Regions from separate parts of the Candidatus Thiodiazotropha sp. AKAK2 genome, predicted to be linked through region 1. Evidence: predicted binding sites of a transcription regulator. Region 1 holds the regulator's gene; each other region holds the start of a gene.
The links. Region 1 encodes FNR, which switches genes on or off when oxygen is low (the NO sensors DNR and NnrR bind a similar motif). Its sites were predicted from a motif close to TTGATNTANATCAA; they were not measured.

Region 1 (7,755 bases):
TGCCGTAGGCTTCCGCGTCCTTGAAGATCTTTGCCAGTGCGAGCAGGCGGGGTACATAGGCGCTGGTCTCATCCGGCAGCTTCAGCGACCAGTAGTCGGTCGGCTTAGCCTTTTTGCGGTTGCGTTTGATGGCGCTGCGTACGGTGCCGGCACCCGAGTTATAGGCGGCCAGGGCCAGCTCCCAGTCACCGTCGAACTGCTTGTTGAGGCGCTGCAGATAGTCGAGTGCAGCGCGGGTCGAGCTGACGACATCCCGGCGCCCGTCGTACCACCAGTTCTGTTTCAGGCCGAAATAGCGTCCGGTGGAGGGGATGAACTGCCAGATGCCGGCGGCACGGCCAGGGGAGTAGGCAAACGGCTGAAAAGCGCTCTCAACGGCCGGTAACAGGGCGATCTCCGCGGGAATGTCCCGCCTGTCGATCTCTTCAAGAATGAAAAACAGAAACGGGGCGGCCCGCTCTTGGATACGCTGCAGATATTTCGGGTGTTTCTGATACCAGCTCAGCTCTTTGCCGATACGGCTGTTGCTGGGGATGGTGAGGGCAAAATTCTGCCGCATTCTGTCCCAGGCGTGGGCCGGTGTCGGGTCGGGCAGAGAGGCAACCACTTCGGAGAGTTGTTCGGCCACCTCCGGCATCGACTCAGGTTTTACCTGTTCACTGCCGGCCAGGGGTTGGGTCTGTACGGTTTCGGTGGAGAGGCTGTCCAGAGGGACCTCGGTCAAGGCCGACTCCTCGGTGCCGTTCGGCAGAGACTGACAAGCCGCCAACAGACAGGTGAGTATTAGGTTCATTGCGAGCAGGTAGGGCTTGCTGAGAAGTGTTGCCGATCTGTTAAGTGACTTTGACATACCGAATACTGAAAGAAAATGTAACCAAAGCCGTGTATGATTTCCATGTAGTGTGAACTCCTGACAAACGGCCGCCTGTTGCAATCTGTGATCGTTACGGCCTCGTTACGCGTGGCATCACATATCACTGGGCGGGGCTGCTCGGTTGCACAGCAAATCCTTGATTTGCTTAGTGATGGTACGCCGGCCCAATGTTTCTATCCAGGCGCAGGCAATAACCTTCTAGTGCATGACAACCGCCGGGACATCGGTTAGCAATATGAGACGCTACACCTGAATCCTGCACAAACCAGGGCCGCTCCTTCGCCTCTTTGAGGTGCCATACTGATAGACAATCGAGTCGGATGCCACAACAGTAGGTTTAAGAGCGGCGCTCAAAAAGAAACACAGATTACCTGACAGTAGTGTCGGTAGCAAAGCCGATAGCTTGACAGATGAGAGAATATAGGCGGCTAAAACTGCGATCTTGCCAACAGAATCACATTCAGGAGTGGTTCGATACCCATCTTGGAGCGAATCTTATCGCCCAGGAACGGATCCCGCTTGAGCGCCATCTCTCTGCCATGTTCGGCTACCATCTGGTGCAGATCGGTCATCAGGGGGTGGGTGAGGAGCTGTTGCAGTTCAGTCCAGCCCGTAACCGGCTAGTGATGGGGATCGGCAACTCCGGTCAACCGAGTGAATTACAGGCTGATCCAAGCCATCTGCCGTTTGCCACCGACAGTGTGGATGGGGTGCTGTTGCCCCATACCCTCGATTTTTCCCTTGATCCGCACCAGGTGTTGCGCGAAGTTGAGCGGATTCTGATACCCGAGGGAAAGCTGCTACTGAGTGGTTTCAACCCCTGGAGTCTTTGGGGTGGGGTGAGGTTGCTGCGCATGCGCTCATCCAATCCACCCTGGTGTGGCCACTTTTTCAGCAGTCGGCGGGTACTGGATTGGCTGGCACTGCTGGGCTTCGATCTGCTGGAGATCCAGTATCTGAACTACCGGCCTCCGATCCAGCACCAGGGTGTGATGCAGAAGTTGCAGTTTATGGAACAGATCGGTGACAAGGTCTATCCGAATTTTGGTGGTGTGTATATCATACTGGCGGTGAAGCGCGTGGTGACGATTACACCGATCCGGCCGAAATGGTCGGTGAAGAAGCGGGTCATTCCCACCGCAGCGGAACCCACAATCAGAAACGGTGCCTGAATTACCCCTACCATGGATTGCAACAGAATTCGATGACACAGCATGTAGAACTCTTTACGGACGGCGCCTGCAAGGGAAACCCCGGGCCTGGCGGCTGGGGCGTGGTCTTGCGCTATGGCGATCATGAGAAGCACCTCTATGGGGGGGAGGCCACCACCACCAATAACCGTATGGAGCTGCTGGCGGTCATCAAGGGGTTGCAGCAGCTGAAACGGTCCAGTCGTGTCGCTGTGACCACCGACTCCCAGTATGTCAAAAACGGCATTACCCAATGGATTCACAACTGGAAAAAGAATGGCTGGAAGACGGCTGCCAGGAAGGCGGTGAAAAATGCCGATCTGTGGCAGATCCTCGACAGCGAGGTTAACAAGCACCAGGTGGATTGGTACTGGGTGAAAGGGCATGCAGGGCATCCCGGCAATGAGTTGGCGGACCAGCTGGCCAACAAGGGCATCCAGGAGCTGTAGGATGATGCGTCAGATCGTACTCGATACGGAAACCACAGGTCTGGAGCCTGAACAGGGCCACAGGATCATTGAGATCGGCTGTGTCGAGCTGGTTGACAGACGGCTGACCGGTAACAATTTTCATCAGTTTCTCCAACCGGATCGGGAGATCGATGCCGGGGCCATCGAGGTGCATGGCATCACCAACGAGTTTCTTGCCGATAAACCTAAATTTTGCGATGTGGCCCAGGATTTTGTGGAGTATGTACGCGGCGCCGAGCTGATCATCCACAACGCCCCGTTTGACGTGGGATTCCTCGATAATGAGCTGAAACTGATGCATGATTCCCAGCGTATTGACAGCCTTTGCGCGGTTACCGATACCCTGGTGATGGCAAAGAAGATGCATCCGGGGCAGAGGAACAGCCTCGATGCCCTGTGTAAACGCTACGATATCGACAACTCTCATCGTGAGCTCCATGGAGCGCTACTCGATGCGGAGATACTGGCGGATGTCTATCTGATGATGACCGGCGGTCAGGCAGCGCTGGTGTTGGATGATGAGCTGGGTCGGCAGGGTGGTGAGGAGCGCGCGGCCGACAATATCCGTCGTTTGGCCACCGATCGTCCACCTCTGAAGGTGATCCAGGCGGTTGAGTCCGAGTTGGAAGCTCATCAGCGGCAGCTTGAAGCGATGGGTGAAGCCTGTATCTGGCACAAACAGCCGTAGCAGTCGTATCGGCTAACAGACCCTTCGTCAGACCCTCGATTGACTCGATTTGGCGCTGTCGCAGCCCTGCACGATGTCGTAGAGTCTGGGGATGTCGAGCAACTGAACGTGCTTGCGCTCCACTCTCAGCAGATTTTCATCCTGAAAACGGGTAAACAGCCGGCTGACTGTTTCAACGGCCAGGCCAAGATAGTTACCGATTTCATGACGGGACATACTCAGAAAGAAGTCGCTGGCTGAAAATCCCCGTTGCTTGAATCGCTCCGAGAAACTGAGCAGAAAGGTGGCCAGGCGCTCTTCGGCACTCTTTTTACCCAGCAGGGTCAGCATTTCCGTATCCTGGCCGATCTCCCGGCTCAGCAGGCGGTACATCTGGTGCTGCAGGCTGGGCATGATGGCGCTCAGGGACTCCAGCTGGGAGAAGGGGATCTCGCACACCGCTGTGGTCTCAAGGGCGATCGCCGAGCAGGTGTGGCAATCATCCTGAATGGCATCCAGGCCGATCAGCTCACCCGGAAGGTGGAAGCCCAGTACCTGTTCTCCACCATCTTCGTTGGGGCTGTAGGTTTTTACCGAGCCGCTGGTAATGACCCGCAGGCTGTGGAACTTGTCACCACCACGGTAGAGGTGGTCCCCCCGATGGTAGGGCCGCCCCCGTTTAATGATGCAGTCAAGGCGCTCCACGTCATCCGGTGTCAATCCCATCGGTAGACAGAGAGTGGCCAGACTGCAGTTCTTGCAGGCTACCTTGATATTTTCAAATGAGACAACTTTTCTGCTAGTCAAGTGATCGCTCCGGCATGCGGGGTGCTTTGATATCAACGCTTGGTAAAGACGGTTTACGCTTAAGGGGTATCATTTCCTTTCCGAGATGACCTCAATTTCCTCAATGGCGTTACAGCTCCCAGAGGTTGGTGTTTAAACCACTGGAGCCACTTATACCGCTATTCCCGACAAACAGCCTGTCGGAGCGGATAGCTTGTCTCCCCATCCTACAACCACATCCGTGTCTCTCAATTTTTTGTGAACCAGCACCCGGCCTATTTTTCCAGAAATTCTTGATGTTGATCAAGTCGTTTTAGTTTTTTTATTACTTTGGATCATTGCAGGACTTGTATCCAGGGTGGCTGGGAGCAAAAAAAAGCCGGCCAGAAGGCCGGCTTTTCTGCACATGGGTAGGCTTATTGAGCCGGTGCAGCTGGTGCAGGTGCTGCAGCTGGAGGCGCAGGATAGCCGTATGGAGCACCGTAAGGAGCGCCATAAGGAGCACCATAGCCGTATGGAGCGCCGTAACCATAAGGTCCATAGCCACCATAGTCACGGTAGTAGTTGTTACCCCGGCCATAGCCAGAACCGCGGGCATTACCACTCATGCCGAAGCTGAAATCACCGGAGCCATCACCCCAACCATCGCCCCAACCGTCATTGTTCCAGCCGCGGTTACCATAGCCAGGACCGCCCCACCAGGCAGAAGCGCTGGTAGACGCAGCTACAAGAGCAGCGATGCTCAGAACTTTAGCAAATTTAGTCATGCTTTCTTCCTCTCAAATGATTGTTTTGATACTACCATCGGTGATGTATAAAAGTGGCTTCGTAAGCCTCCATCATACGATGCTTGAGGACTTCACAACGAGGTCGGCCAAAAAAATGGCCTGGACGATCGGGTAAAGTACTGCTTGCCTCAGTAGTTGTTATTTGCGAAACACGCCAATCGATTATAGACCTTGAGCGGTGATATTCAAACGAATTCTTCCCCCCTTGGGGGTTATCACGGCTCTGTGGCCAACCAGCCCTTCGAGATTGAGTGAAGAGGGCCAATCTGGTACTGTTTACCCCCGTCCTATATCCCATTCCCTGCACTCTAACCCTGGTAAGCAGAATTTCATGACCAGTTTTATTTTCATTACGGGCGGTGTGGTTTCCTCGCTTGGTAAAGGTATCGCCTCAGCCTCACTGGCCGCACTCCTCGAGGCTCGCGGCCTGGATGTCACCATGATCAAGCTGGATCCCTATATCAATGTGGATCCCGGCACCATGAGCCCTTTTCAGCATGGTGAAGTGTTCGTAACGGAGGACGGATCGGAAACCGATCTGGATCTCGGTCACTACGAAAGATTCATCGACAGCACCATGGGGTGCAATAACAACTTCACCACCGGCCAGATCTACGAACAGGTGATCCGCAAGGAGCGCAAGGGCGAGTATCTGGGTGGTACGGTACAGGTAATTCCACACATAACGAATCAGATTAAGGAGAGCGTTCTGCTCGGCGCCGGGGATAAGGATATCTGTCTGGTGGAGATCGGTGGCACCGTCGGTGATATCGAATCTCTGCCTTTTCTAGAGGCGATTCGTCAGATGGGTGTGGAGATGGGCCATCAGCGGGCCATGTTCATGCATTTGACCCTGGTTCCCTATATCAAGGCGTCAGGTGAGATCAAAACCAAGCCGACCCAGCACTCAGTGAAAGAGTTGCGCTCGATCGGTATTCAGCCGGATATCCTGGTCTGCCGTTCGGAGCAGCCCCTGCCGGAGCCGGAACGCAGAAAGATCGCTCTGTTCACCAATGTGCCTGAAGAGGCGGTCATCTCTGCGGTGGATGCCGACTCCATCTATCGAATTCCGGTGCTGCTGCATGCTCAGGGTATGGATGAGCTGGTAAACCAGCGATTCGGTCTGAATCTTCCCCCTGCCAATCTTTCGGAGTGGGAAGCCTTTCTCGAAGGGCTGGATAATCTCGAAGGCGAGGTGAAGGTGGCCATGGTGGGTAAATATGTTCACCTTACCGAAGCCTATAAATCCCTTTCCGAGGCCCTGGTGCATGCGGGTGTGCATACCGGCAACCGGGTGGTGATTCACTATGTGGATTCAGAGCAGATCGAGAAGAGCGGCACCGAGAGCCTGGAGGGTATGGATGCCATTCTGGTGCCTGGCGGCTTCGGAAACCGGGGTGTAGAGGGCAAGATCGAGGCTGTACGCTATGCCCGTGAAAACCGTATCCCCTATCTGGGTATCTGCCTTGGGATGCAGGTGGCGGTGATTGAGTTTGCCCGTCATGTGGCGGGATTGGAGGGTGCCCATAGTACCGAATTCGATCGCTCGACACCCAATCCGGTGATTGGCCTGATCGTGGAGTGGCTGAACGCCGACGGGCAACTGGAAAAGCGCAGCGAAAACTCCGACCTGGGCGGCACCATGCGGCTCGGCGGTCAGGAGTGCAACCTGCAGTCCGGTAGCCTTACCCATCAACTCTACAATAAGGATGTGATTGTGGAGCGTCATCGTCATCGCTATGAGTTCAATAACAGCTACCTGGATGACATTGTCACAGCCGGTATGAAAGTATCCGGTCGCTCGGTGGATGGTCGATTGGTTGAGATCGTTGAAATTCCTGACCATCCCTGGTTTGTCGCCTGCCAGTTCCACCCGGAGTTCACCTCCACACCGCGCCATGGGCATCCTCTCTTTTCCGGTTTCATTGAGGCCGCCCGCAAGCACAGGGATGGTGGGCAGTGAAGCTGTGTGATTTTGAGATCGGGCTGAATCGCCCCCTGTTTCTGATTGCCGGTCCCTGTGTGATCGAGAGTGAACAACTTGCCATGGACAGTGCCGGTGCGTTGAAGGAGCTCTGTGAGGCGTTGCAGATACCCTTTATTTACAAATCCTCCTTCGACAAGGCGAACCGTTCCTCGGCTGAGAGTTACCGTGGTCCCGGTATGGAGCAGGGTATGCAGATTCTACAGAAGGTAAGGCAGGAGCTGGCTGTGCCGGTGCTTACCGATGTACACGAGGATACCCCCCTGGAAGAGTTGTCCGAGTGTGTGGATGTGTTGCAGACCCCGGCGTTTCTCTGCCGTCAGACCAACTTCATTCAGCGGGTGGCCCGACAGGGGTTACCGGTGAATATCAAAAAGGGTCAGTTTCTCGCCCCCTGGGATATGGTGCATGTGGTTGAAAAGGCGAAAGCGGTCGGCAATCAACAGCTGATGGTCTGTGAGCGGGGCGTCTCGTTCGGCTACAACAACCTGGTCTCGGATATGCGCTCACTGGCGGCGATGCGAGAGACCGGCTGCCCGGTAGTGTTTGATGCCACGCATTCGGTGCAGCTGCCAGGCGGGCAGGGCAAAAGCTCCGGCGGGCAACGTGAATATGTGCCGGTGCTTGCCAGAGCGGCCGTGGCGGCCGGTGTCTCAGGGCTGTTCATGGAGACCCATCCCGATCCTGACAAAGCACTGAGCGATGGCCCCAACGCCTGGCCGTTACCGAAAATGGCTCAACTGCTTGAAACCCTGGTGGCTGTTGACCGGCAGGTCAAGCAGAGCGGCCTGATCGAACTTGAACTATAAGCCTGCCCAGTCATCTTCATGTAAAATGCAGCGATGATAATAGCGCTTATACAAACAAACGACAGAATTAGATGGAGACGAAATGTCTGAAATTGTTGATGTACGTGGGCGAGAAATTCTCGACTCACGGGGTAACCCAACCATAGAGGCCGATGTTTTTACCGCGGATGGTGCGATTGGACGGGCG
Region 2 (7,755 bases), on a different contig from region 1:
GAATATTCTTATCCTGTGAGTTGAAGTACTGCACCCACCAGACATTCTGCACCGCTGTACTGGTGATCCGGCAGTTACCATAACCCCGGGAGAGTATGGTGAGTGGCCCTTTGCCCAACACGCTGGTGAGAAACTCAATATCCGCTTCGGTTTGCGGCAGCAGGGTCAGGTTGATGATATGGTTTTCAGTTCCCGGTCTGTATTCAGCAACCTTGTCATTGATCTCTGCCAGCAAGGGAGGCGCATTGATCACCCCCTGCGGGATTGAGTCCCGTTGCTGCTCTACCCGATGAGCCGCCTGTTTGAATACATGCCGCAGACTTAACCTCGGTACGTAGGCCACTTCCACGGTATCTGCGGTCACTTCATCAGCATCATTGTAGTAGCGCACCCGCCAGAGACCGGCCATGACCGACTCCTGAATCTGCGCATGGGTATCCGTCGAATGGTAGACCATACTGACTTCACCCTCACCCAGCACCTGATCGATTAGCTGCTTGTTTGCTTTGTCCAGGTGATCGATATCGATGTATTCCGGTTTCACCTGCCTGGCCTTGGCCTGCTGTTTCAACGTCACATCCAGCTGTTTCAGGAGCGCCATGCCATCCTGCAGTTTGCTCATATCCTCCACATTCTGCAGGCTAGGCATACTGAAGGTGGACATCTCATCAGGCAGTTGCAGGATCTCCAGATCCGTCCCATCCTCTTCCGCGGGTTGTGAGCCGGGACCGCTGACTGTCACAGGACTATTGATTTCGTTCATACTGGCTACCCCGGTTTAGTGGCAGTGGGAATCCGCACTGACCACGGGAATATTGATCGGCTTGACTGTGGCAGGTTGGGCATTGAGAAGCCGTTCTATCTCTGCCAGATAGACATCCCAATCCTGCATCTTTGAAATCGCTCCCACATAGGCACCATCCTTGAGCATCACCAAGGATGGCCAACCATCGAAGGGAAAACGGGCGTGCAGTTGATGTTCGGCGGCACGATCCACAATGGCGACCTGAAAGCGTTCAGCGAAAGCATCCATCAACAGGGGTATCACCACCGCCACATCATTACTCTCGGGAAACTGCTGCGGGTTTTCAGTGAAAAACAGCAGTGTATGGCTCTGCTTAGCGGCAAAGCTTTCGAGCGAGTGCTCATCGACCAGAGGAACAGCCCGCTGTTCCATAAGTGCATTGATTAAAGCTGATGACATCGCCATCTCCTGTTATGTGTTATCTACGGCTTTGGCCTGAGATGTTCAGGCAGTTGTGGTGTTCTATCGACCAGATCCGCAAACAGATGGTCGAGCTCTGATTCACCGCTCAATGCCAGGTCGAGTGCCTGCAGTGCCTGGCTGATCTGTTCAGCGCGTTGCTCGCTCAGCACCTCTCTGGCACTGTTGAGAAACACCAACAACCAACTGCCTACCGGCTGATCACCCACCAGCAGGGTATCGACTCTGCGACTTTCACCCATCCCCCGACAGAGGGCTGTGGTGCCTTCTGTTGAGACCACCTGCATGGGAATCCCGATACACACTAGTCGCTCTCTCCCTGACGATACTTATCGAGATGGGCATCCACGTCGACGCTCACCGCACTGCCTTGTATATCGATCGGTCGATAGGCCACTTCAAAGGCATCCGATTGCAGCACCCTGGCGTCTCCCGCCCGGCAGGCCGTTTCGTTTGAAGGACGTTCCGCTTCATAGGTCTGCATATCGGATATCGCGCCCTGCACCAGCGTGTCGGGCATCATCGGCTGATCCCGAAGTTCGGCCTTAATGCCAAAATCCGCCAGATAGTTCAGAACAAGTTCAATGGCCGGCCCAATCTGTTCACGGACCTTCGGTCTCAAACTGCCACCGAAATCCTCCAACTCCTCAGGCTGAACCCCAACCAGCAGCAGATGCTGTGGGTAGTCACCCAGCATCTCCGCCATCGCCAGCACCTCCTGAAAACCGGTCTGATGCAGACTGACCTTCTTCGCGCCAAGGAACTTGGGCACCTGATCCCCTTCAACCCGCTTCAGGCTTCCACCCGGCAGGCCGTAATCCACCGCATCGAACACCACCAGCACCTCCGCCTCGCGGATGTGCTGTACCAGGTAGATACCCTGAGTACCCCCATCCATCAATCGCACATTGGCTGGAAACCGGTAGTTTCGCTGCAGGCTCTCCAGGGCGCGCACACCGAATCCCTCATCGGCCCAAAGTAGATTGCCGATACCGAGAATCAAGACTGAAGGTGTTTCGCTCATAGGTGGATCCTGTGATTGCGATTAGCGTTGTCTGCACTGTTTGCAAGCCACGCGCCAATCCCTGCCAGGCTTATTTAGTTATTGTTTTTATTGGTTTTTATTGAAGAGCCTTCAAGCCACAGCAAAACCAAACCGGTCATCTGGTTATCACTTCTGCTCAATTTTGGAAACATACTTTTCATTTTTGACACAGGATCGGTTGATTACAGCAGTTTTCAACAGGGGGCCCGAAGGCAGAGTGGAAACTTGATAATCACCCCAATTTCTCTACGGGTTATCGGTTTTCATCCGACCTGACCCCCACAGAGATGTCAGGCGTGATACCCATCCCCATCAATCGTCACTGAAAAAAAAGCGCGGGATCCGCGCTTTGCAAACGGCGTTGTTGAACCATCCCTGGTTATGCCGGAGGGTTTTCAAGAAAAATCAGGGGCGATCATCCTTGAACATGCGCCAGCCGCTGATCATGGTACTGATCAGACTCTGACGGGAGACGATATCCTCCCGGATTGCCACATAGACATGAACAATGACGAACACCACGATGATCCACATTCCCCAGTGGTGCCACAGACGCACATCCTGGCTCTGCCCTACCAGGGGAATCAGCCAGCCAAACAGCTGGTCCTGCCAACTGCCCAATCCGGTCTGCTCTGCATAGAGTGAAAAACCGGTCAATACCATGGCAATTCCGCCCACTGTGATGATCGCCACCATGGTGATGTGGGCCAGAGGATTGTGGCCTTCATACTTCTTCGGTTCCTTTTCCAGAAAGGCGTACCAGCGCACCTCATGTATCAGCTCTTTCCAGAATGAGAGCCGATAGAAAGGCAGATGAAACAGTTCACGGGAGTGCTCATTTCCGACAATCGCCCAATATATTCTGCCGATGAATCCGACAGTAAAAATATAAGCCGCCGCAAAATGGGCAAATCGCATATAGCCCATCAGAACATGGTCACTCGCTTCGCCCGGTAAGGTGGGTAGAGGATTGGCGATAAAATAGCCGGTAACCGCAAGCACCAAAATCGCCAGCGCATTGATCCAATGCCATAACCTGACAGGGGCTTCATAGACATAGACAGCAGTGCGTTTAATGGTCGTTTGCATTGGCCTCTCTCCTGAATCGATTTATTATGATCGTCTGTTCACTACCGGTTGTTTCCATTAGTGTGGCCGGGCCGCACCCTACCTCCCGCCACACCTGGAAATTCACTGATTTTTTTGTAGCCGGGCAAAGGCAATAACCCCCAGTACCCCGGCTAGCAGCATCAACGGCAGTGGATGTTCAGCGATCAGATGCAGAATGACCGAAAAGAGTGTTGCATCACTGTGCTCACCAACGTGGGCCAGCAGAGGGCTGCTTGCCAACAAACCACCTAAACCAATCATTAGCTTTTTCATCTCAACTCCTAATACAACTTAATACGATTAATCAAACAGAACCGGTGAGTTAACGCACCTTCACCTTTGCCAACTCCTTACCCTCTTCACTCATCACATGAGTCGAGCAGGCCAGACAGGGATCGAAACTGTGCAGAGTGCGGAGTATTTCCACCGGCTCTTCAGCCCTGGCTACCTTGGTATTCATCAATGAGGCCTCGAAGGCACCGATATTGCCTTCGCTGTCCCGGGGTGAACCGTTCCAGGTGGTGGGCACTACACACTGGTAGTTATCAATGCGGGTATCCTTGATCTTGATCCAGTGTCCCAGGGCACCGCGCGGAGCCTCACTGAAACCTACCCCTTTCGCCTCCCTCGGCCAGGTCTCAGGATCCCAGTTATCCACATTCGCAGTGGACGAATCGCCCGCCTTGATGTTGGCAATCAGCTTATCCATGAAGTAGCGCATCTTGTCGGCGGCCCAATCCGCCTCCAGACCGCGCGCCGCCGTGCGACCCAGGGTGGAGAAGAGAGCGGTGACCGGCACATCCAGCGTCTTGAGGACGAAGTTGATCTGCTCGGTAATCTCTTCATGACCACTGGCATAACCGACGATATAGCGAGCCAGAGGACCAACCTCCATGGGGTGGCCACGCCAGCGGGGCGCTTTGATCCAGGAGTATTTGGCATTCTCATCGATCTGCTCGATGTTGGTCTTGGTGCCTTTGGCGTTGGGACCCAGCTCATAGTTGGGCTCGGTCACCCCATCCCAGGGGTGCAGACCTTTGACCCCATTCGGATAGTTGTACCAGGAGTGCGGTACATACTCCTGAATCTCTTCCGGATTGCGCAGATCGACTTCATGCACCTCTTTCAGGTTACCATTGATGATGGCGCCTCTGGGCATCATCAGATTGGCTGTGGTGTAGTCGTTGGCCCGATCGGGAATATCGCCGTAGGAGAGTACATTGGTGCTCGCCAGACCACCGCCATACAACCACCCTTTGTAGAATTGAGCCACTGCCAGCAGGTCTGGAATATAGACATTCTTGATGAACTCCCGGGAGCTGTCGATGATGTGGGAGATCTGATTCAGGTTGACCATATTGAGTGCACCGACAGAGCCGACCCCATCCAGATTGATCGGACAGGGCACACCACCCACCAACCAGTTCGGGTGGGGATCCTTTCCACCGAGAATGGTGCGGATCTTCATGATCTCCTTCTGAAAATCGAGGGCCTCCAGATAGTGAGTCACCGCCATCAGATCCGCTTCCGGTGGCAACAGGTAGGCGGGATTGTCCCAGTATCCGTTTTTAAACGGACCAAGCTGGCCACTCTCGACAAACTTCTTCAGTCGGTTCTGGATATCGCGGAAATAGCCCGGCGAGGATTTGGCATGTTTCGGCGAGACCTTCTGCTGCAACTCGGAAGTGGCCCTGGGGTCCGCCTTCAGCGCATTCACCGGATTGACCCAGTCGAGGGCGTGCAGATGGTAGAAGTGCACCAGATGGTCATGCACCTGCAGGGTCAACTGCATGATGTTGCGAATCGAGTTGGCGTTATCCGGAATCTCAATTTTCAGTGCATCTTCCACAGCACGTACCGAGGTCAAGGCATGAGTACCGGTACAGACACCGCAGATCCGCTGGGTAAAGGCCCAGGCATCACGGGGATCCCGACCCTTGAGGATCACCTCAAGGCCGCGCCACATGGTGCCGGTTGAGACCGCATTGCGGATCACATTCTCTTCGTCCAGATTCACTTCACAACGCATATGCCCTTCGATACGGGTCACCGGATCGACCACCACACGCTGACCTGAATCATCCAGCTTGAAACCGTTGGGAGTAGTCTTGGTGCTCATTGATCACGGTCTCCTTTCTTTTGCGCGTTTTTGATGGCTGTGACTGCCGCATGGGCAGCGGCGGTTGCGCCGACAATACCGGCCGCCGCCAGACCGACCTTATCCGCATTCGCCTCGATGCCGAACTGATGGGTATCGGTGACATGCTGATAGAACGAGCCTTTGTCCCAGAAACCATCTTCCGAACAACCGATACAGCCATGGCCGGCCTGGATCGGAAAGGAGAGCCCACCGTTCCAGCGGATGGTTGAGCAGGCGTTATAAGTGGTCGGCCCTTTACACCCCATCTTGTAGAGGCAGTAACCCTTACGCGCAGAGTCATCATCCCAGGCCTCGACGAATTGCCCCGCATCGAAGTGTGGACGTCGATAACACTTATCGTGGATGCGTTGACTGTAGAACATCTTCGGCCGTCCCTGCCGATCGAGTTCAGGAAACTTTTCAAAGGTCAGGATGTAGGTCACCACCGCCGTCATCACTTCGGCGATGGGTGGACAACCGGGCACCTTGATGATCGGCTTGTTGGCCAACCCAGGTACCTTATGGACCGGTGTGGCCCGGGTGGGATTGGGCCGTGCTGCCTGCACACAACCCCAGGAGGCACAGGAGCCCCAGGAGATGATCGCTTTGCAGTGTTCCGCCGCCATTCTCAACTGTTCAACGAAGGGCTTGCCACCGATGATGCAGTACATGCCATCCTCATCCAACGGAGGATTGCCCTCCACCGCCAGGATGAAGTTGCCATCGTACTTTTCAATGGTCTCTTCGATGATTGCTTCCGCCTGATGCCCGGCAGCGGCCATGATGGTGTCGTCATAATCGAGGGAGATCATCGACAGCACCACATCCTTCGCCAGCGGGTGTGCGGAGCGGATAAAGGATTCGGAACAGCAGGTACACTCGAGGCCGTGCAGCCAGATCACAGGAATACGGGGTTTGGTCTCCATGGCCTCGGCAATACGAGGCACCACAGCCGGTCCCAATCCCAGGGCGGAAGCCGTCAAGCTGCAGAACTTCAGAAAACTGCGACGGGTAATCCCCTGCCGTCGCATGACTTGGTAAAAGGTTTCTGTCATCACCCTGCTCCTCCAGGTCGTTTGAATGGGCTGTGCGGTCTTATTCTTCTTTCCGCACTTTGCCCTACTGGAGCAACAGTTATGCCATATTAACTAAATTAATTTATATCAATGGGTTAGCATTCTAAGTAAGCGAAATACAAAAACTGAAGTGTACGCTAATCTTTCGTGACCACTCAGTGAGTGGCAAGCTACTTTCCAGTCATTTCTCTGATCTGCTCAGCGGTAGTTTTTGTAAAACCACTTTACTGACACCGGCTCATTCAATGTTCACATTTATCCAGATTTTCCTTTGCACCAGGTAAAACTGTGAGTAGAAATGTGGCAATTAGAATCAATGGAGCAAACAAAAGAAGTATCAATCCTGCAAACATCACAATCTGCTGCATGTACAGAATGTCCGGTACGATTCTGCTTCCGGCCAGAATCATCAGGATACCTGCAATAAAAAATATGGAGGAGACAACGACCCCCTCTCGCATCGATTTACAGCCGATTTTCAATAGACCCATCGGTTATCCTCGTTTTTTCAGCCGAGTAAACATAATCACTCCCCACCAAGCAGTATATCTGCCTCACCCGGCGACAAACCAAACTCCTCTTCAATCATCCGGTTCCACTTATCCCTTTTGAAAACAGCTTTATCCGGTACAGCTCTGTGTACCAGATTGTAATGACATTCGATGCAGCTCTTCTCTTTCGCATCCTCGGTATGGATCAGAACCGTATCCGGTCGGGTGCCATAGATTGCCTCTTTGACATGGCATCGCTTACAGGTAGCAGAGTCCCGCTGCTTGAACCAATCCCTGGCGGCAAATGCAGCGTCAGGCAGATGCAGCGCATTAATCACCGGATCATCGTACTCCGGGCCGAAAATCTGATTGAACAGATCCTTGCCCCCAATAAAGTGATCCCAGGTTGCGGCAAATACACCTTCGGATACATGGCAGTCTCCACAACTTGCGCGTACACCCGAAGCGGGTCTGTAGTGGGAGGATTGCCGATAGGGTTCGGCAACCAGTTCCATTGAATGGCAGGTTGTACAAAAGGTTTCCGTGCTGGTGAGGTGATCGAATTCAGTCAAAAAAAGTACAAACCCGATACCGGCGAATCCGCCAATCAACAGTGCAAACACGACATGGCGAGTAATGAACAGTGGCAGTCTCAGCTTACTCATGGC
Region 3 (7,755 bases), on a different contig from region 1:
CCTGATAGTTGGCAATCTTGCCATCCTCGATCACGATCCAGTGACCCAAAGCGCCCCTTGGGGCCTCCATGAAACCCACACCTCGGCATTCACTTGGCCAGGTGGAAGGATCCCACAGCGCTTCATTAAAGGTCTTGGTATCGCCTGCCTTGATGTTGGCCACCAGCTGGTCATACCAGCCCTGCATGGCATCGGCGAGAATCTTGGTCTCCAGGGTTCTGGCCGCGGTACGTCCAAGTGTGGAGAAGAGTGCCCTGGTGGGCAGATCCAGTTTGCTCAAGGTCATACCGACCAGCTCTTTGGTCTGCTCATGACCATTGGCATACAGCATCAGCACCCGGGCCAGCGGTCCAACTTCGACCGCTTTGCCCTTCCATCTGGGTGCCTTCAACCAGGAGTAGGACTCTTCGACATTAAGGTGTTTGTAAGGCAGCTCCGGACCTGTGTAGTTGAGGTTTGTCTCACCATCATAGGGGTGCAAACCCTGATCCTTACCACCAGAGTAGTCATACCAGGAGTGGGAAATGTGCTCCTGAATCTCATCGGCACTGTTCAGATCGAGTGGATGAATAGTGGAGAGATCCCGATCCAGAATTACTCCGCTGGGGAAGAAGAAGCTGTCCGGATCATCCATCGAGGTTCCCGGCAGATCTCCACAGCAAAGGAAGTTGCCCAGACCTTCGCCACGCTCACCCCAGTCCTTGTAGAAACTGGCCACCGCGAGAGTATCGGGCACATAGACCTGATCGGTGAATTCACGCATCTTGGTGATCACATCCTGCACCTGAGAGAGCTTCTTGGTATTGATCGCAGAATCGGAGTTGAGATCGATCGCAGAAGCAACCCCACCCACCAGAAAATTGGGATGTGGATTTTTGCCCCCAAAGATGGCATGTAACTTCACCACATCCCTTTGCCAACTCAGCGCCTCAAGATAGTGAGCCACCGCCATAAGGTTCGCCTCGGGGGGAAGCTTATAAACCGAATGTCCCCAATAGGCTTTGGCGAAAATACCCAACTGCCCGGCTTCAACAAAGCCTTTGAGTTTCTTTTTCACATCGGAGAAGTAACCGGGAGAGGCTTTTGGCCAGTTACTCAAAGATTGCGCAAGTTCAGCCGTCTTGCCCGGATCAGCCGACAGGGCGGAAACCACGTCCACCCAATCCAAGGCATGCAGATGATAAAAGTGCATCACATGGTCATGAATATACTGAGCGCCGATCATTAGATTGCGGATCAGCTGGGCATTCTGCGGAATCTGATAATTCAAGGCATCCTCAACCGATCGGACCGAGGCGATACCATGCACCAGGGTGCAGACACCGCATATCCGCTGTGCAAAGGCCCAGGCATCACGGGGATCCCGTCCCTTGAGGATGATCTCTATGCCGCGAACCATGGTGCCTGATGAATAAGCACTGCTGATCTGATCGCCATCCATCTGTGCTTCAATCCGCAGATGGCCTTCGATTCTGGTGATGGGATCAACGACGATTCTGTCACTCATTTTGTCTCGTCTCCTATCATTAGGAATGGCGCTAAGGTTTCAGAGTTACTTTTCATCTTCAACCAGATGCTCTGCAATCATCTCGGTTAAACCGACGACCGGCATCTCCATGCGATACTCTTCCAAACCCTCTTCGATGATCAGGCGACAGTTGGCACAGGCGGTCACCAAAGTCTCCACATTGAGTTCATCGAGTTGGGTCTTCTTGCGTTTGAATGCTTTTATCCGCAACTCTTCGGCCCGTTCATTGGCACTGACTCCGCCGCCACCGCCGCAACACCAGTTCATTTCACGGCTGTCGTTCATATCAACAAAGTTCGTTGCAACCAGTTTCAGCAGGTTGCGCGGCGGTTCCAGTACACCACCTTTACGTACAATCTGGCAGGGATCGTGGAAGGTCAGACGGTCATCTTCAGTACCCTCTGTCTTCAAACGCCCTGTGGAACGTAATTCATCGAGCAGTTCCAGGATATGCACAACTTTGAAATCATAGGGCCGCCCGATCAGGTTGGGTCCCTCCCAACGGATCGCCGTGTAGGCGTGTCCGCATTCCGGACTGATCACATATTTGACCTTCAGCTTCTCTGCCGCCACCACGACACGATTCACCAACTCACGGGCGATATCGGAAGATCCGATCTGAATACCTGAGTTGGTTGCCTCAAATGCCTCCGAGCTGATCGTCCAGGTAACCCCGGCCTGTTTGAAGATCCGCGCAAGGGCCTCCAGATACTCAGGAAAGTTCATGATCTCCATGGAGGACAACAACGCCATGTAATCAGCGCCTTCCACATCCACTGGGATGGTCAGACCGCTGTCCGCCTCCACATGTTTGATCTGTGCCGCCAAGGCTGGAAACTTGACCCCCATTGGGCTACCGATGGTCACCGCCCGTCGGCTCGCCCCTTTGATACCTTCCGGAGCATAACCCGCCGCCACAAAACCTTCCCGGGCACGGCGGATCATATAGCTGATATCATTACCCACCGGACAGACCATGGAGCAACGGCCACACAGGGTGCAACCGTCATAGATGAGGGTCTCCCACTCCTCCAACAGTTCGTTGGTTACAGGCTTGCTCAGACCCAGCATCGATTTCAGGCGACCCCACAGGGTGTACTCCTGCTCCCATACCCGGCGTAAAGGTTCCAGCTTATGAATCGGCGTATATTTGGGATCATCGGTCTCGGTATAGAAGAGACAGGCTTCGGCACACATACCGCAATTCACACAGCTGGAGAAGAACGACGCCACGGGTGCATTCATCTGTTCGCGAAAGGCGTTCATGCCTCTTTCTAAGGTTGCCTCACTCATGACTGAACTCCTCTGCGACCTGCCATAGCCCCGTTGTACCAACGGGCGATAATAAAGGTGAAGGCATGCATAAGCTTGGTAAAGGGAAACAGCACCATCAATAACTCAACGCTGAGTATGTGCAGACCCAGTACCAATGGATAGGGGTCAATCATGCGATGGTAGGCAAGATATCCGGTAAGCATCGGTAGAAATGTGACCACCCAGGTCAGATAATCTTCCGGGCCGCTGAGAAAACGTTTCACCGGATGGGTCAGACGACTGAACAACATCGCTACCAGGGTCACAATGGTCACAGCAGCGATTGCATCAACCAGGTTACTGGCAATACCGGGCCAGCGGATACCAAGTACCGAATCGATCAATTCGATGTGCGGTACGAACAGAAACAGACTGATCAGAAATCCACTGTGCCAGATATACCCTCCCACTACGGTAAACGGCGAGCGTTTGAAGCTGCCCCCTTCCGGTGCGGTACGGGTTACCAGGGTCAACAGCCCGGCTCCCAGCTCAGCGCCACGAGGCTCTGAATAATCGGCTTTGCGCCCGAGGATCAAAACCTCAAGCAGACGTATCAAAACCCCAACAACAAAGATGAACAAAGCAATATCGAACCCTGGTCCTCTTACCCATAAAAGAAAATCAATTGATGTGCTCATGATTTCTTATCCAAGTCGTCAATGGTAACGGTTTCATGTTGTGCCGCCGCTTTCGCCCGGGTACTGCGATTGAGCGCTCCAGCAGCGGCGCCCAGTGCGACACCGGCACCCACAACATAGCCAGTCTTTCTGGTGAGATCGCTATCGGGAATGGAGAGTGCGTTATAAAAACCACCGGCATCCCAAAAGTCGGGCTCAGAACATCCCAGACAGCCATGACCGGATTCAACCGGCCAGCTTGTACCCTGATTCCATTTTGCTGTGGCACAGGCGTTATAGGTCATTGGACCTTTGCAACCCAGTCTGAACAGACACCAACCCTTACGCGCCCCTTCATCGTCGAATGTCTCAGCGAACAGCCCTTTGTCATAGAATGGCCGTCGATAACATCGATCATGAATGCTCTGTCCGAAGAAGACCATCGGGCGTCCCAGAGCATCCAGTTCAGGTAGTGAACCAAAGGTCAGGAAGTGGGCCAGTACACCGGTAATTACCGTAGGGATAGGTGGACAACCGGATACATTGACAACCGGTTTGTCCTTGACGATCTCACCAACAGAGACCGCACCAGTGGGATTGGGATTGGCATGAGGCAGACCGCCGAATGCCGCACAACTACCTACCGCAACTACGGCCGCTGCGCCGGCCACGGTCTCTTCAAGCATCTGCAGATTACTGATGCCGGCAATCGCCGAATAGCCCGGGTTGGCCAATGGTATTGAGCCATCGACAACCACGATGTATTTACCTTCATTCTCATGCATGGCCGCTTCTCTGGCCGCTTCCGCGGCATCACCTGAAGCAACCTGCAAGGTATGGTGATAATCCAATGAGATATGATCGAAAATCAGGTTTTCCACACTTGGGGAGTGACTGCGGGTCAGTGACTCGGTACACCCGGTACACTCCTGAAAGGAAAGCCAGATAACCGATGGGCGCTTTGCCTTCTCCAGGGCCTGCGCAATCGCAGGAACCATGGTGGGCGGCAGCGCCATCATCGATGCGGTGGCGGCACAATACTTCAGAAAACCCCGCCTTGAGACCCCTTGTTGACGTAGGCTTTCGCCCAGTGTCATAGAGAGTTTTTTTAGATCATCAGCCATCACAACTCCTACCGCTTCGATCAAGATGCGGACTTAATGCTCTTTTAACTTTGCCTCTAGCCGATCTATGGCATCAACAATATCTTCCTGCTGTGAGAATACAATTTTTGGGACAGAACCGATCTCTATCTGTAAAGCGACACGTTCGCCTTCTGCATTTCGGTGATCGACGATCCAGACTCCGGAAAATGCCGTCTCCCAGATGGTGCTTTCACCCAGGGCATCCATTGTCACGTGAATCTCACCCCGGCCCAGCAGTTGCAACAGTTGCTCTTCATCACCAGGGCCAAACGGCAGTGAACGTAAATCGATGCAACAGTATTCACCTTCGCTGGAGAAGCGCTGCAGGGCGTGGTGGATTTCATGCAGGATGGGGAGTGCGTTCCCATGGCTGTTCTGAGTGCCATCGGGAGACTCTACTTTTACAGCGATGTCCTGGAGTCGCGGCATCAGGAAAGCCCTAACTATATGCTTATCAGAAAGAATATCACTAATTTCTGATACAGGTGCTGATCTGGATCATCAATGCACCATTAAAGAACTATTTAGCATTAGTTAATTATGAATAGATTAAATAAAATCCTGTTATGAGTTTATTCCCCATTCAGTCAGTATGGAAATTATCGCTTCGATGCCCTGCTCAACGGAAGGTGCAACCACATCACTCAGGGACTCCCCCCAATCCAGCTCCTTCGGTTCAATGCCCACCAGGTAGCGCTGGGCAGGCAGGGTTTCCGACAAACGAGCAATGTCCAGTAAATCGCCCAGACTGACTTCATGAACACTTGAGCGGTTGCCACTCAGGTAGCGATCCATCTCTTCGTTGTGAAACACCTGAAGCGTGCCGGGGGGCTGTTTCATACGTGCCGCGTCCACCACGATCAACCCATCCGCATTGGCAATGGGTTCGGCCAGAGTGAAACTCAGAGTACCCCCATCCATAAAGGTAACTCCGGGAATATCCCCGGTTTTCTGTTGCATGGCGGTCACCAGATGGATACCAATACCCTCATCACTGAGCAGGGTATTTCCAATGCCCAGGATTAAAACACTTTCTATCTTCATACTCTCAGCCCTGAAATCCACCGAGTTATTGTGCTTGATCAACATTCTACCTTGAAGCGACACCTGACTCCCTGCGAGAATAACTTTAAGGGAACTTGGAGTGATATGTCACGCCCGTTTCACTGTTATCTTGGCTGCCCCCCGGATGATCAAGATGCCAGGTTGAGCCAAGATAAATCATTCAGTTCCCTTTGGACCTCTGAACAGGCCCAGACAGGCGACTTAAATCACCTCACCAGGCAGGTTACATCATGTGTCTTGGCATACCCATGCAGATAAAAGAGATTGATGGCTTCACGGCACGCTGTGAAGCCAAAGGGGTTGAAAGGGAGGTCAGCCTGTTCATGTTGCAGCATGAGGAGCTGGCTGCGGATGATTTCGTGGTGGTGCATGTCGGCTATGCAATCCAGAAGGTCTCCCCTCAGGAGGCACAATCCGCCTGGGAAATCTATGATGAGATGTTAACCAAAATGGACCCACAAGCTGATGCATGAGCTGTCGGTTTGTCAATCCATGCTAAGACAAGTGGAAGAGATCGCCCAGCGCGAACAAGCAATCTTGGTAGAACGGATCATCATTCAGATCGGACCACTCTCCGGGGTGGTTCCTGAATTGTTGCAACAGGCCTTCACCATAGCCAGATGCGGAACCAAAGCCGAGTCGGCGGAACTGGTGACAGAGACCCAGCCGGTCAGAGTTCATTGTCTACAATGTGGTTATGATTCCGACGCCCAGGCCAATCGCCTGCTTTGTGCCAAGTGTGGAGACTATCGCACCCGCCTGATCAGTGGTGACGAACTGTTGTTGGCCAGTGTTGAACTCACTAAAAACTAATTTGGGAGTAGCTGTAAAATGTGTGACACCTGTGGATGTAATGTTACCCATGGCAACCGTCATCTGATCGAAGAAGGTGGCAAGCATGCCCATACCTCCGATGACCATGTAGCTATCGAGGTCTTGGAGAATCTGCTGAGCGAAAACGACCATCAGGCGGCACACAACAGGGAGCACTTCGAAAGACATGGTGTGCTGGCGATCAATCTGATGTCATCCCCGGGCAGTGGCAAGACCCGTCTTCTGGAGCGCACCATCGACCACCTCAGCGGCCGCTACAAAATCGGTGTCATCGAGGGGGACCTGGAGACAGAAAACGATGCCCAAAGGATCAGAAACAAAGGCGTACCCGCGATACAGATAACCACCGGTACCGCCTGCCATCTGGACGCTCACATGATCCACCAGGCCTTGCATCAGACCCCTCTGGATCAGCTGGACCTGCTGTTTATTGAAAACGTGGGAAATCTGGTCTGTCCGGCAAGTTTCGATCTGGGACAACATCTCAATGTCACCCTGCTATCGGTAACCGAAGGGGATGACAAACCGGCCAAGTACCCGGTGATCTTCCGTGCAGCGGACCATGTGCTGATTACCAAATCGGACCTGCTCCCCCTGTTGGATGATTTCGATCCGGACAACGCCGGCCAGGCACTGCAGCAACTCGCTTATAAAAACCCGATCACGCTGGTTTCAGCAAAATCAGATCAGGGCATGGATGAGTGGCTCAGCTGGCTGGAAGCGCAGCTAAGCCAGGCAAAGGAAAACACAACAGAACCGGCAACCGCATCACTCTGAAGTCGCAGGGTCGATCCAAATATGTCTCTGACCGCAAAAGAGTGGCTGACACAGCTTCACCAGCTTCCTTTATCTGATCGATTCAGAATCATGAATGTCTGTGGGGGACACGAACGTTCCATCACACAGGCGGGGCTGCGCGGCGCCCTGCCCCCGCAGATCGAACTTATCCCGGGCCCGGGTTGTCCGGTTTGTGTCTGCCCGGAAGAGGATATCTATCAGGCGATACAACTGGCCCTGAATGAAGAGATCACTCTGCTTGCGTTTGGCGATATGTTGCGGGTCCCTGTGAATGTCAGTAAACAGGAGCCCCGCTCTCTCGATCAGGCCCACGCAGCCGGCGCCGATATCCGCCCAATCGCTTCACCAATCGAGGCGCTGAAACTGGCCAAATCTGAACCGAATCGGGCATTCGTCTTCTTTGCAGCAGGATTTGAGACGACCACCGCACCAGTTGCCTCCCTCCTGGTAGAGG
Region 4 (7,755 bases), on a different contig from region 1:
TAAATCTGCATGGTGCTTGGCCAGCATGGCGACCGTCTCTGCATGGCCTTTTTCCGCAGCCATCATCAGCGCATTATGTCCATGCTTGTCGGAAGCTTTGGGGTCGGCGCCTTTGAATAACAGTTGCTCAACCATATCGGTGATGCCGTAGCGTGCGGCAATCATCAGGGCGTCCCATCCGGCACGGGTTCGGTCGTGCAGATTGGCGCCCCGCTCCAGCAGCATGGCGGAGAGCGCCGGGTGGCCGTTCTCTGCAGCAAAGGTCAGTGCGCTGCATCCGGCGACTGTGCGGGCATTTACGTTGGCGCCCCGGTTCAACAGGATGACAACGGTTTCAAAATTGTTGTTCTCTACAGCAATCATCAGAGCGTTTTTGCCGAATTTATTCGCGCTGTCAGGTGAAACGCCCTTATCCAGAAGCTGGGTGATGGTTTCCACATCACCAACATCCGCTGCAAGCCGCAGTTCCCTCTCATCTTCAGCGCTTCCCGCCATAACATGAGCGGACAGCAGCATTGTGAGTGTGGCAATTAACAGTCTGGTTGTTTTCATGAATTATCTACAAACCCTGGTATAAAAAATCGGTTGTGTCAGATAGCGACAATCATGGTGTGTCCGGTTCTTCGGGCTCGTCCGGCTCCTCGTGTGCGACACCGGCATGACAATCGATACATGCCTTTCCTTCATCCATGGCTTTGGGGTGTCGTTTACGGGCACTGCGATCCTGTTCGCTCAGATCCATATTTTCAAACTCGTGGCACGAGCGACACTCTCTGGAATTCGAAGCACGCATTTTGTCCCATACACGGTTGGCCATATCCCAACGGTGGGCCTCGTACTTCTCTTTGGTATCAATGGTGCCCATGATCTCGTGGTAGACATCTTTGGCGGCCATCACTTTGGCGATCATCTTGGGAATAAAAGGCTTGGGAACATGGCAGTCCGCACAAGTTGCCTGGACGCCTGAAGCGTTCTTATAGTGCAACGTCTCTTTGTACTCCTCCAGATTAACCTTCATGGAGTGACAGGAGGTGCAGAATTCCATTTCATTGGTATAGGCCATGCCCATGCTGAACAGCCCGGAAAAGATGATGCCGGCAACAAAGATGATGCCAACCAGTATCAAAGATATCTTGCCTGCGGACTGTTTCGCCGCGCGCTCTCTGAACATACTCCACCCTCTGTGTCGGAAAAGTTTTCCTTTTCCTTGTCGTTTGTTTGTTGTCCCCCCTATGTCCATACAGGTAGAGGCATTTTTCTTGACTGTGGGATGTTACGTCAACTCGGTATTCAATGCAAAATATACTCTGTAAACAAACTCATATGACTGTATTAGTAGAAACTAATCAGTTACCCGGTAACGATGCTCCGGTATTCTGACCATCAGATGGTCGGCAAGTTTGCCATTTATGATCGGTCTTGCCTAATGTTGACAGTCTTTTAATTAACACTCTTTGCTTGTCTGGCGCACTGTTGAGGGAGTGAAGGGTGGTTCTGATCTGGTGGGGAATGCCGCTTTCGATCAACATCTCAGCACACTGCCAGGCGGCGCTGCCGCTTTTCGAACTGCCGGTCAGCGCTGCATAGTCTTCAGCCAGCGCCTTGATATCGAGGCCAACCCAATCCACAAGGGGCAGTAGTGCGGCAAACCGCTCCGGATAAGGGCCGGCAGTGTGTAGACCAACCAGAAAGCCCATTTTTTTTATCGTATTTACCGCTGCAGGTAGTGCGCTTTGAAGCGTTGGCTCACCGCCGCTGAACACCACCGCATCGAGGAGTCCTTGCCGCTGATCCAGAAATGACACGATCTCATGCCAGGGGACAGGGGTTGTTGCCTCGCTCGGTATTAGTTCAGGATTGTGACAGTAGTCACATTTTAAAGGACAGCCCTGACAGTAGATCACCGCTGACAAATGGTCAGGGTAGTCGATCGTGGTCAGTGGCGTGACCCCTCCCACCCGCAGTTCTGAGGGATCTGTTGGTTTCGGGAAGGGATTGAGCATCGCCTGTCAGGGGTGCGGTGTGGACCGATCGGTTTTACGGGGTGCCGGTTCCCGGTAGCAGAGACGTTCCGCCTGCTCCGCCTGTTTACCTGGATTGAACGCGGAGATCGGGCGGTGATAACCCATCACCCGAGTCCAGACTTCGCAACGGGTGCGCTCTTCATCATTCAGTTCAATTATTTTGTTCATTGAGTTGCTCCTGTAATTTCTGTTCACGTAAGCGTTGGTCGCATTCCGGGCAGAACTCATGTTCACCACTCAGGTAGCCGTGAACAGGACATATGGAAAAGGTTGGGGTGATGGTCAGATAGGGGAGACGAAAGCTCTCCAGGGATCGTTTGACCAGGTTCCTGCAGGCCTGGGTGCTGCTGATGCGTTCATTCATATAGAGGTGGAGTACGGTCCCGCCGGTATATTTGCACTGCAGGGACTCTTGATGTTGCAAGGCGGCAAACGGATCCTCGGTATAGCCGACCGGCAGTTGGGATGAGTTGGTGTAGTAGGGAGTCTGCGGGGTGCCGGCCTGCAGAATTTCAGGAAACCGCTGGCGGTCAATCTTGGCAAAGCGATAGGTGGCGCCTTCGGCCGGGGTCGCCTCCAGATTGTAGAGATGACCGCTCTGCTCCTGGAAGCTCACCATCCTCTTGCGGATATGGTCGAGAAACCGTTCAGCCAGTGCCTTGCCTTCCGGGTCGGCGATATCCCAACGATCAGCGCTGAAGTTGCGGATCATCTCATTGACGCCGTTGATGCCGATTGTGGAGAAGTGGTTGCGCAGGGTGCCCAGGTACCTTTTTGTATAGGGGAAGAGGCCGGCGTCCATGTGGCGCTGGATAACCTTTCTTTTGATTTCCAAGCTGTTACGGGCCAGGCGCAGAAGATCGTCTGCCGCTTTCAGCAGCCCTGCTTCATTCTCTGTAAATTGATGGCCGAGACGGGCGCAGTTGAGGGTGACCACACCAATGGAACCGGTCTGCTCGGCCGATCCGAACAGGCCGTTGCCCCGTTTCAGCAGCTCCCGCAGATCGAGTTGCAGCCGGCAACACATGGAGCGCACCTGGTGCGGGCTCAGTTCTGAATTAAGGAAATTCTGGAAATAGGGCAGGCCATACTTGGCGGTCATGCGGAACAGACGTTCGGCATTCTCACTCTCCCAGGGGAAATCGGCGGTGATGTTGTAGGTGGGGATAGGGAAGGTGAAGACCCGGCCTTTGGCATCCCCCTCGGTCATTACCTCGATATAGGCGCGATTGATCAGATCCATTTCGGCCTGCAGATCACCATATTGGAAGGGCATCTCCTCACGGTCGATCACAGGTACCTGCTGGCGCAGATCCTCCGGGCAGACCCAATCGAAGGTGAGGTTGGTGAACGGCGTCTGAGTGCCCCAGCGGGAGGGAACGTTGAGGTTGTAGATCAGCTCCTGGATGGCCTGTTTTATCTGCTCGTAACTGAGATTGTCTTTGCGAATGAAGGGCGCCAGGTAGGTATCGAACGAGCTGAAGGCCTGGGCTCCGGCCCACTCGTTCTGCAGGGTCCCCAGGAAGTTGACGATCTGTCCGACAGCGCTGGAGAGATGTTTGGGGGGTGAGGACTCCACCTTGCCTGGAACTCCGTTGAGTCCCTCATGCAACAGGGTTCTCAGTGACCAGCCTGCACAGTAGCCGGCCAGCATATCCAGGTCATGAACGTGCAGAGCGCCGCTTCGATGGGCCTCGCCGATCTCCGGTGGATAGACGTGATTGAGCCAGTAGTTGGCGATCATCTTGCCGGATGTGTTGAGGATCAGACCGCCCAGGGAGTAGCCCTGGTTGGCATTGGCGCTGACCCGCCAGTCGCTACGCTGCAGATACTCGTTCACCGAGCTGGCGACATCGAGCAGGGTGCGACGATCCTGGCGCAGCTTCTTATGTTGTTCCCGGTAGACGATATAGGCCCGGGCCGTCTGCAGGTGGTTGGCGCTGATCAACACCTGTTCCACCACATCCTGTATCCGCTCGATGCCAGGGTTGCTCTGCCGATAGCCGGTGTGGGTCAGGACTTTTACCACCTGGGCGGTGATCAGGGTGGCCTCTTGATCACCAAATTCACCGCTGGCTTCGGCGGCCAGCAGGATAGCATTTTGTATTTTGGAGGGATCGAAATCCGCTTCACTGCCATCTCTTTTAACGATTTTGCTGGGTGTGCGGAGCCTCTGTCGCGCAATGGTGGCTTGCATCTCGTTAGTCCTCCGACCTTATTATCAATAAATATCTATATGTAGCGAGTGATTAATAATTCAAACACAATATATTGTGTTTTCAAGGTCAGTAATTGACTGATGTCAATTATCTGATGAAATCTCTGGCTGGCTGGAGTGATTGGTAAGAAGGGGGGAGCGGCAGCAGGGCTCTGCTGCCGGATTATCTGGTCGATATGGGTTTATAGGCCGTCCGCAACGAACGGATTGGTCTGGCGCTCCTCGCCAAAGGTGGAGTCGGGTCCATGACCGGGTATGAAGCGTACATCATCCCCCAAGGGCCAGAGCCTCTCTCTGATTGAGCTTAGCAGGGCCTGGTGGTCGCCCCGGGGAAAGTCGGTTCTGCCAATGGAGCCTTTAAACAGTACGTCGCCAACCTGGGCGATCCGGCTCTCCCGGTGAAAAAATATGATATGGCCAGGTGTATGGCCTGGGCAGTGGATGACTTCCAGCTTCTGATCCCCCAGGGAGACCTGATCCCCATGCTCCAGCCATTGATCCGGCGTACATTTTCTACCGTCGCCAAAACCGAACATGTCCGCCTGCTGGTCCATGTTGTCGAGCCAGAAGGCATCCTCCTTGTGCGGGCCCTGGATCGGTACTCCGAGCCGCTCCGCCAGCTCGACTGCGCCACCGGCATGATCCAGGTGGCCGTGGGTGAGCAGGATCATCTGTGGCTTCAGTTCGAGATCCTTAAGTATGGTCATCAGTCGCTGACTCTCCCCGCCCGGATCGATGATGGCGGCCGCGCGGGTGTTTTCACACCAGAACAGGGTGCAGTTTTGCTGGAAGGGGGTTACGGGGATGACTTTGTATTGCATCAACAGGTGGCCTCAACATCAGTGTTTGATCTTGTTCAGCAGGGTTTCGATCTGGGCGGTTTTTTTCGCGCCCAGAAGGATATCATCGATTACCCCGTCTTTTACCAGAACCAGCGTCGGTGTGGCGCGGATTTTATACGCTCTGGCTGCTTCCGGGTCGTTGCTGACGTTGATTTTGCTGATGTTCTCATGTTGTGTCGACAGATCATCGATAATCGGGGTCATCTGTTTGCAGGGTGGGCAGCTTTCAGTGTAGAAGTAGATCAGTCTACTCTCCGCTTCCCCGTTCTCCGAAGTCACTTTAACGCCAATCTGTCTTTTCGCGGACAGGTAGGTGAGCAGCGGTACCAGAATCAGATAGCTGGCAATCAGCAGAAGTATGATCATCACCCAGGACATGGGGTTATCTCCGGTGGTGTTTTTAGATTAGGTTGTTTTTTTCTTTGTCAGTTCTTAGGGCCTATTGGATTAGTGTTAACAGGCCCTAGTGTCAGCACAATACTTACGAGATGCTCAATTGCAAGCGCTGGGTTTTTTAGCGTGGCAAACTTTTGTCAAAACCCATCTGCCAACGCCTGCTACCCTTGAAGCCCTGAATCTAACCTATTAAGGTGTCGGATTAATATTGTGTCTGAAAACCCATACACCACAGGTAGATAACCCATCGATGGAACAGACAACGCTCTTTATTGTAGTCGGGGGATTGTTAGTCCTCACCCTGGTGCTGGCAAGCATCATTCAGCGTTATAACGATTTTGTTGAAGAGCGAAATCAGAAGGTGCAGCGAATCCTCAACCGGGTAACTGAAATCGAGGCGCTGATCGGGCGCATCCCCGGATTGCCCATACCTGCCGAAGCGGAAACCCTGCTGCGCCGGGACATTCATGCCCGTTTGCTGGCCCTGCAGCAGATGCATCCCAAGTATGAAGGCATCCGTCAGATGATCCAGGCGGCGGAGCAGGCGATCGGCCAGGTCAAGCCTGAGAGTGAGGAGCGTTTGCTCGATACCGCGCGACTGGAGCAGTTCTCCCGGCTGTCAAGCGAGATCAGCTGGTTGCTGAAAGAGAACCGGCTGTTGACCCCCGTTACCGACAGTGTACGGGAACAGTTGACGACAAAGCTGGAATTCAGGCGAGTCGAAACCGCCTACCATCACCACATTCGTCAGGCTGAGCGTCTGATAAAAGGTCAGCAGCTGCACCAGGCTCAATGGTACTGCAGCCAGATGAAGACCCTGATTGAACCCTGGTCCCATTCCAATAAACAGGCGGCCGGCTGGTACCAGGAGGTTCTCAAGGTCTGTAAGAAAGTCTCAAGTGGCTTGAAAGGTGAGGCTCAGTCGAAGGGCTCATCTTCGAGCTGATCGTTGTGGGGCTCTGAGATTCTGTGGTTCTCATCCAACCAGTCACCCAGATCAATCAGTCGACAGCGTTCACTGCAGAAGGGTTTCCACTTCGAGCGCTCTTCCCATAGGACCGATTTTCCGCAGTTCGGACAGGGGACTGTGGTCGGGGTGGTATTTTCCATCAGAAGATACAGGTGGTCAGTTGAAAGGGGATGTCCTGTTTGGATTGGGTCGGTTTTCCCGTGTCTATGGACTCCAGAAAGCGGATGCTGAAGCGGTGCTTATTGCCGCTGATCTCGGTGAAGACATTGGTGTTTCGCGGCAGGCTGACTCGCACCAGCTGGGCCGGTGACGAGGGTTCCAGACTTTTCTGGAAGAAACCCTGTTGGGCGGTCTCCTCGCTGGGTAGATTGCTGCCGCGAACCAGATTGAGCAGCAGAACTACCGCCTCACGGACCGGGTGCAGTTCATGCATCCATTCGCTCATTTGATCCTGACGTACTTCATGGGGCTGGTTGAGCCAGCGATGGTATTGCGGCAGATCGAAATTACAGCCTCCCCCGGGGATGCTGCTGCGTTGCACGATGGTGGTTAAAAACTCGTTGTTACGCAGATTGCGGGCGATCTGTCCATCCATACGATAGACCTGATGAATCGCCTGCTCCAGATCGTCCAGTACCAGTCCCAGGGCCTCCATGTTGACTCCGGGCTGTTGACGTACCCGCTCAAGATTACTGACATGACGCTCCAGCTCCTTGAGGATCTCGGTTTTGAGGTCAGAGCGGCCGAATACACTCATGATGCTCAACAGACCCTCGATCGCCGCTCGATTACTCCAGATATCGGCCAGTGGACGAAAGTGGTCCACCTGCATGAACAGGTGCTCTAATCGAAGAAAGGTACGGATCCTTTCATTCAGAGGATGTTCGTAGTGGATCTGGTCTGTCACGAGATTTAGTTCAACCCGTCAGGCGGAGTAAAGAGCGGCCTATTATGTCAGGGGTCGGGCCTGACTGCTAACACGATGGCTGTGGTAATGGGTGCGGCGGTTATCATTTTGTCAAAATCTCCCCAGCTCCAAAAGTTGAACAGCGCCATTGGATATATGTTAGGGCCTAATAACACGAATCCAATATGCCCTGTGCCTGAAAAAGAGCAAATCAAGCTGCAAGCTGCGTAGTTCGGTTGTTCCAAATGAGTGGCGAGCAACGGTTCGTGGCGCTTTTTCAGCTATAACACCCCAGATTGTATGAGACAGTACACTAGCGTATCAAAGGGTTTTTGGTGGGGCAGGGCCCCACCCTACACTCTGAACTCAACAGTAGGGTGGGACCCTGCCCCACCAAA

Region 2: a site for FNR is predicted at 6,674-6,687, ahead of AC4IE8_RS00085 (hydrogenase small subunit). Genes of this name have one in related genera too.
Region 3: a site for FNR is predicted at 5,677-5,690, ahead of AC4IE8_RS04120 (HyaD/HybD family hydrogenase maturation endopeptidase). Genes of this name have one in related genera too.
Region 4: a site for FNR is predicted at 4,317-4,330, ahead of AC4IE8_RS01180 (ribonucleoside triphosphate reductase). Genes of this name have one in related genera too.

The regions. Positions count from the first base shown of each region.
Region 1 is NZ_JBSYOP010000021.1:196,284-204,038, reverse strand. It holds gene AC4IE8_RS08730 (lytic transglycosylase) at 1-850, opposite strand, end outside; gene AC4IE8_RS08725 (class I SAM-dependent methyltransferase) at 1,285-2,046, shown strand; gene rnhA (ribonuclease HI) at 2,079-2,513, shown strand; gene dnaQ (DNA polymerase III subunit epsilon) at 2,518-3,222, shown strand; gene fnr (fumarate/nitrate reduction transcriptional regulator Fnr) at 3,250-4,008, opposite strand; gene AC4IE8_RS08705 (sulfur globule family protein) at 4,404-4,754, opposite strand; gene pyrG (CTP synthase) at 5,107-6,738, shown strand; gene kdsA (3-deoxy-8-phosphooctulonate synthase) at 6,735-7,568, shown strand; gene eno (phosphopyruvate hydratase) at 7,651-7,755, shown strand, end outside.
Region 2 is NZ_JBSYOP010000001.1:12,626-20,380, reverse strand. It holds gene AC4IE8_RS00120 (hydrogenase expression/formation protein) at 1-763, opposite strand, end outside; gene AC4IE8_RS00115 (thioredoxin domain-containing protein) at 779-1,204, opposite strand; gene AC4IE8_RS00110 (HypC/HybG/HupF family hydrogenase formation chaperone) at 1,228-1,530, opposite strand; gene AC4IE8_RS00105 (HyaD/HybD family hydrogenase maturation endopeptidase) at 1,530-2,249, opposite strand; gene cybH (Ni/Fe-hydrogenase, b-type cytochrome subunit) at 2,676-3,359, opposite strand; gene AC4IE8_RS00095 (hypothetical protein) at 3,462-3,653, opposite strand; gene AC4IE8_RS00090 (nickel-dependent hydrogenase large subunit) at 3,703-5,499, opposite strand; gene AC4IE8_RS00085 (hydrogenase small subunit) at 5,496-6,575, opposite strand; gene AC4IE8_RS00080 (hypothetical protein) at 6,839-7,087, opposite strand; gene AC4IE8_RS00075 (cytochrome c3 family protein) at 7,123-7,752, opposite strand; gene AC4IE8_RS00070 (multiheme c-type cytochrome) at 7,745-7,755, opposite strand, start outside.
Region 3 is NZ_JBSYOP010000015.1:51,052-58,806, reverse strand. It holds gene AC4IE8_RS04145 (nickel-dependent hydrogenase large subunit) at 1-1,507, opposite strand, end outside; gene AC4IE8_RS04140 ((Fe-S)-binding protein) at 1,553-2,821, opposite strand; gene AC4IE8_RS04135 (hypothetical protein) at 2,818-3,480, opposite strand; gene AC4IE8_RS04130 (hydrogenase small subunit) at 3,477-4,583, opposite strand; gene AC4IE8_RS04125 (hydrogenase expression/formation protein) at 4,617-5,033, opposite strand; gene AC4IE8_RS04120 (HyaD/HybD family hydrogenase maturation endopeptidase) at 5,169-5,648, opposite strand; gene AC4IE8_RS04115 (HypC/HybG/HupF family hydrogenase formation chaperone) at 5,900-6,142, shown strand; gene AC4IE8_RS04110 (hydrogenase maturation nickel metallochaperone HypA/HybF) at 6,162-6,482, shown strand; gene hypB (hydrogenase nickel incorporation protein HypB) at 6,501-7,280, shown strand; gene hypD (hydrogenase formation protein HypD) at 7,302-7,755, shown strand, end outside.
Region 4 is NZ_JBSYOP010000006.1:22,548-30,302, forward strand. It holds gene AC4IE8_RS01160 (ankyrin repeat domain-containing protein) at 1-552, opposite strand, end outside; gene AC4IE8_RS01165 (NapC/NirT family cytochrome c) at 605-1,171, opposite strand; gene AC4IE8_RS01170 (anaerobic ribonucleoside-triphosphate reductase activating protein) at 1,347-2,003, opposite strand; gene nrdD (anaerobic ribonucleoside-triphosphate reductase) at 2,010-2,192, opposite strand; gene AC4IE8_RS01180 (ribonucleoside triphosphate reductase) at 2,176-4,221, opposite strand; gene AC4IE8_RS01185 (MBL fold metallo-hydrolase) at 4,425-5,063, opposite strand; gene AC4IE8_RS01190 (thioredoxin family protein) at 5,082-5,462, opposite strand; gene AC4IE8_RS01195 (hypothetical protein) at 5,731-6,426, shown strand; gene AC4IE8_RS01200 (DNA gyrase inhibitor YacG) at 6,399-6,590, opposite strand; gene zapD (cell division protein ZapD) at 6,590-7,357, opposite strand.